Pontimicrobium sp. SW4: one gene and its partner. The main gene of each other region encodes a partner of the protein of the gene in region 2 in a complex. Links are inferred from orthologs where the notes say so. Each region holds a gene or a part of one and is shown on either strand. Other genes may lie near its edges.

Region 1 (2,834 bases), 1.1 Mb from region 2 along the record:
AGGAATGTTTTTTGCTATAACCGAGTCGTAACGTTTCTTTTTCCAGCCAGAAACCAAGTCGTAACCATTATTGATTATCATTTTGTAGAGCTCTGGAATTTCTTCAGGATTGTCTTGTAAATCGGCATCCATGGTAATTATAGCATTACCTTTTGTTTCTAAGAAACCTGCATGAAGTGCCTGAGATTTTCCGTAGTTTTTTAAAAATCGAATACCTTTTACAGCATTATTTTTTTTTGATAACGTTTCTATTGTTTCCCAAGACCCATCAGTACTACCATCGTCTATAAAAATAATCTCATACAAAAAATGATTGGACTGCATAACATTTGCAATCCAATCATGTAATTCGTTTAATGAGTCTTTCTCGTTAAGTAGTGGAATAACTACTGATATATCCATTTTAAGTAATTTCTTAATTCTTTGTCAAAAATAAAGAAATTATTTAAGCATCTGGGTTAGATTTTTTCATTATTGCAGCTACAATTAGTCCAATTATGGCTTGAAACAAACAAGCCCATGCTAATCCCTTAAGAGTATTAACAACACTATATTGATTTTGATTTTCAATTTTTTCAACCGCTTCAGCAATTGCTTCAGCTGGGGCTCCAAATCCTTCCATCATGCTAATTGTTCTCTCAACAGTAATTTGTTGTATTTCTTTTGCAGCTTCTGGATCTATAAAATTAAAAAGAATCATGCTTACTAATAAGCTGACAGCAATTCCAATAGCAACAGTAATAAAATATGACGAGAAGGCTTCTTTGAAAGTTAAAAACCCTTCTTGTATACTTTTAGATTTAGCTGTAGAGACTACTCCAAAAGCTATTATGGCTAATAACAAGCTTATACCAAGCCACATGTTAGCCATTAAGTTAATGTTTATGAACCAAATGGCCACAGTAATTAAAGATAAAATACCACCTAAATATAGGCCGTAATTAATTGCACTCGATTTAATTGAGTTTTCCATGATGTTTTTTTATGGTTAATAATGTATTTGTATCATTATTAGTACAAACGTTACAATAAATATAAGAAGAATAAAAAAATAAATAATATCTTGTTGTTTTATGAAAAATTCTTAAATTTGCAGCTCGAAAAAAGAAACGATTTTAAAGTTTAAGTGATGAAAAAAGGTATACATCCAGAAAATTATAGATTAGTAGCGTTTAAAGATATGTCTAATGACGATGTGTTTTTAACCAAATCTACTGCAGATACTAACGAAACAATAGAGGTTGATGGTGTTGAATATCCATTAGTAAAAATGGAAATTTCAAGAACGTCGCATCCTTATTATACAGGTAAGTCTAAATTAGTTGATACTGCTGGACGTATTGATAAATTTAAAAACAAATACGCGAAATTTAAGAAGTAATTTCAGCCAAAATATAATAATAAAAGCCTTCAGAATTTTCTAGAAGGCTTTTTAGTTTTATACAATTAAGTTATTTTTGATAAACTATTAATATAAGTAGTTGTTAGAGACAAAACTTCTAACTTCTAACTTCTAACTTCTAACTTCTAACTTCTAACTTTCATGAACTATATTCTTTTTGATGGTCCTTCTAGAAATAAATTACTGCCATTTACCTATACACGACCAGTTGCAGACATAAGAGTAGGGATTTTAACCATTCGTGAAAAATGGGAAAAATATCTAGGTTATACTACTTCTACTGTTACTGAGGAATATTTAACTGAAAAATTTCCGATGGTAGAACTAGAAGAAAATATCATGATAAATGCGTCTTACTTACCTAATGGAGAGCTTGTAGAACTAATTAAGTCGTTAACAGAAAAGCAAGCCATTTTTAAAGACGAAGATGTTATTGCATTTTTTACTAAAGAAAATCAAGACGAGGTCAATTTTGATGAATACGAGGCTATTGAGTTTGAAAGAGAGATTTTATGTATAGAAAATACTTGGGATATTTTTTCAAAAAATGGAGAAGCAATCCAAAATGATTTTAAACTATTAACCAATGATCGAAAATCACAACCTGTACCAAAAAGTAATAATTTAATTGAGGCTAGCAATATTTTTATTGAAGAAGGAGCAAAATTAGAATTTACAACACTTAACGCAAGTTTTGGCCCAATTTATATTGGCAAAAATGCAGAAATCATGGAAGGGAGTATTATTAGAGGTCCTTTTGCATTATGTGAACAGGCAACTGTTAAACTAGGTGCTAAAATTTATGGGCCTACAACAGTTGGACCACATAGTAAAGTAGGAGGAGAAGTTAATAACTCAGTACTTTTCGGGTATTCTAATAAAGGACATGATGGTTTTTTAGGAAATTCTGTTTTAGGTGAGTGGTGTAATTTAGGAGCAGATACTAACAACTCAAATCTTAAAAATAATTATGCTGAGGTAAGACTTTGGGATTATGAAACCGAAGGCTTTGCCAGAACAGGATTACAGTTTTGTGGATTGATGATGGGAGACCATAGTAAATGTGGTATTAATACCATGTTTAATACAGGAACTGTTGTTGGGGTAAGTGCTAATATTTTTGGAAGTGGCTTTCCGCGTAATTTTGTTCCAAGCTTTAGTTGGGGAGGTAATAGTGGTTTTACTACATACTTAACAAAAAAAGCATTTGAGGTTGCTAAAGTTGTAATGAGTAGAAAGAATGTAGAGTTTACAGAAAAAGATGCGACTATTTTAGAACATGTGTTTGAAATAACAAAAGAATATAGACCTTCATAATCTCCAATATATTTAATTAAATAGTTTATATTAGCCTTATTAAGGTTGTAGTTACTACTTGTTTATTTACTAACGCCTTATCGGATTGCCTAAAGAATTTTTTCTAATTCCCAAT
Region 2 (2,891 bases):
TGGCTTACCAGAACTTTTTAAGGTCCACCAATTATCTAAATGTTGCGGCAAAGATACCGCATCAAAGACTTCTTTTGGAGAAGCATTTATTGTTAGATTATGATAGATGTTATAACTCATCTCAAAGTGGATTACTGCCTTATCAGTAGGAAAATATATTATTTAAAAAAGGAATCTACAAACTCGTATTTATTAAACACTTGTAAATCTTCAATACCTTCACCAACGCCTATATATTTTACAGGAATTTGAAACTCGTCACTAATACCAATAACTACACCTCCTTTGGCTGTACCATCCAATTTAGTGACTGCCAACGATGTTACTTCAGTTGCTGCAGTAAATTGCTTTGCTTGTTCGAAAGCGTTCTGACCAGTTGAACCATCAAGAACCAATAATACATCATGAGGCGCGTCGTCAACCACTTTTTGCATCACTCGTTTTACCTTGGTTAGCTCATTCATTAAGTTAACTTTATTATGTAAGCGTCCAGCTGTATCAATAATAACCACATCGGCTTTTTGCGACACTCCAGATTCTAATGCGTCAAACGCCACAGACGCAGGATCACTTCCCATAGATTGTTTTACAATAGGAATATCCACACGATCTGCCCAAACTTGTAATTGGTCTATCGCTGCAGCTCTAAAGGTATCTGCTGCTCCTAAAACAACATTCAGTCCTTGTTTTTTAAATTGATATGCCAATTTACCAATGGTTGTAGTTTTTCCGACGCCATTAACACCAACAACCATAATTACATATGGTTTTTGAGTATCTGGAATTGTAAACTCGGTGGCTTCACCAGAATTTGTTTCGGATAATAAACCTGCAATTTCTTCTCTTAAAATTTGATTTAATTCTGATGTTCCTAGATATTTATCTTTTGCAACTCTAGCCTCAATGCGATCAATAACTTTTAAGGTTGTATTAACACCAACATCACTCGTTACTAAAACTTCTTCTAAATTATCGAGAACATCGTCATCAACTTTAGATTTTCCAGCGACTGCTTTATTTAATTTATTTAAAAATGATGTTTTAGATTTCTCTAAACCCTTATCTAGTGTTTCTTTCTTTTCTGAAGAAAATATTTTTTTAAAAAAACTCATCTACTCTACTTATTTTTTAGTGCTTTAATGAACACTCAACTATCTTCATGTTAGCAAAATCCTTGCCTTTTAAGAAAGTCTGAAGAAATGTCATAAAAACTCATGTAAATATAAAATAAAAGCTGCTCTCTAAAAGAAAGCAGCTTTAAATATCTTGATAATAAAAAATAGAACTTATTTTTTATTCAAAAAGTCGTTTACCTGTTCTGGTGCCATAATTGATTCAACAAACATATAGGCTCCAGATTTTGGAGACTTTACCATTTTAATAGCTTTTGTTAATCTTTTAGATCCAGTTTGTAATGATGCTACTGATTTCTTTGCCATGATTCAAATGTGTTACATTTGAAATTTTACTTACGTAAAATCTCTAAATTATTTAATTTCTTTATGAACTGTCATACGCTTTAAGATTGGATTAAATTTCTTAATCTCCATTCTATCAGGCGTGTTCTTTTTATTTTTTGTTGTAATATATCTAGAAGTTCCAGGTTGTCCAGATTCTTTATGCTCTGTACACTCTAATATTACTTGAATTCTATTTCCTTTTTTTGCCATTGTACTACTATTTAAACTATGAGGCTATTATTTTAAAAATCCTTTAGATTTAGCGTCTTTAATTGCAGCAGAAATACCAACTCTATTGATAGTTTTTAATGCAGCAGCAGAAACTTTTAAAGTTACCCACTTATCTTCTTCAGGAATGTAAAAACGTTTTTTAAGTAAGTTAGCATTAAACTTACGTTTAGTTTTATTCATTGCATGCGAAACGTTGTTCCCAACCATCGCTTTTTTTCCAGTAAGTTCACAAACTCTTGACATGATATCTAACTTTAAAAAATTGTTTATTTTAAAACGAGGTGCAAATTTACGAATTCTTTAGTGTTTGACAAACTTTATTTTATCAATTTTTAAAAATTTCTTTCTGAATCATTTCAAAAGCTTTATTTACAGCTTTATTAATCACTTTTGTACGATGGTTTCCTAGATTAAATATTTCTGAAAAAACCCTATTAGGCGTAGCTATAGCAATGCATACAGTACCAACTTCAACATTTTCATCTCCCCTTGTTGGTCCTGCGTTTCCAGTGGTAGCAATCGCATAGTCTGTTTTAAACAATTTTTGCACACTTTTAGCCATAGCTTCAGCTACTTGAGTACTCACTACTGAATATTCTTTGATAACAGATTCATCAATATTCAATACTTCTATTTTTGCTTCGGTTGCATAACTCACTACACCACCTTTAAAATATACTGATGCTCCCGAATTTACTGTTATCCTTTCTGCAATCTTTCCTCCTGTACAACTTTCTGCTGTTGCCAATGTTTTACCAAGATTTGTGAGTCTTTTCCCAATTAAAACTTCAAGTGCGCCATTTTCTTCAAAACCAGCAAACTCTTTTTCTATTTGAGGGAGTAATAACTCTATTTGCTTATTCATTTCAGCAATGACAAGTTCCTCACTAGTCCCTTTTGCAGATAAACGTAATCTTACCATGCCTAGATTAGGAAGGTAGGCAAGTTTTACAAAATCTGGAAGATTATCTTCCCAATCTTCAATTCTTTCGGCTAACTTGCTTTCGCCTACTCCATAGACCAATAGTGTTTTGTGCAGTATAAAAGGCAGCACAAATTCTTTTTGAAGTCGTGGCAATACCTCATGATTCATTAAAGCCTTCATTTCAAAAGGCACACCTGGAAGCGATATAAATACTTTGTTTTCCTTTTCTAACCACATTCCTGGAGCACTTCCAAAATGGTTCATTAAAACGGTTG

The links. The genes of interacting proteins can lie anywhere in the genome.
Region 1: rpmG (region 2) and ABGB03_RS04850 share a complex: the UniProt entries of both Bacillus subtilis proteins name them as parts of the 50S ribosomal subunit. The link is inferred for Pontimicrobium sp. SW4 from one-to-one orthologs.

Annotation. Positions count from the first base shown.
Region 1 is NZ_CP157199.1:1,018,300-1,021,133, forward strand. Bases 1-2,755 are described here. They hold ABGB03_RS04850 (type B 50S ribosomal protein L31), read left to right. Parts: upstream 1-1,129; coding sequence 1,130-1,381; downstream 1,382-2,755. Other genes in these bases: ABGB03_RS04840 (glycosyltransferase family 2 protein), read right to left, coding at 1-402; ABGB03_RS04845 (DUF4199 domain-containing protein), read right to left, coding at 446-973; ABGB03_RS04855 (GlmU family protein), read left to right, coding at 1,544-2,719. UniProt on the Bacillus subtilis protein: While neither of the L31 paralogs is essential, this protein does not seem to function as the main L31 protein.
Region 2 is NZ_CP157199.1:2,118,181-2,121,071, forward strand. Bases 80-2,891 are described here. They hold rpmG (50S ribosomal protein L33), read right to left. Parts: upstream 1,671-2,891; coding sequence 1,488-1,670; downstream 80-1,487. Other genes in these bases: ABGB03_RS09880 (SRPBCC domain-containing protein), read right to left, coding at 80-120; ftsY (signal recognition particle-docking protein FtsY), read right to left, coding at 159-1,112; ABGB03_RS09890 (DUF4295 domain-containing protein), read right to left, coding at 1,287-1,439; rpmB (50S ribosomal protein L28), read right to left, coding at 1,698-1,934; ABGB03_RS09905 (competence/damage-inducible protein A), read right to left, coding at 2,017-2,891. In the rest of the region: more of ABGB03_RS09880, read right to left, coding at 1-79.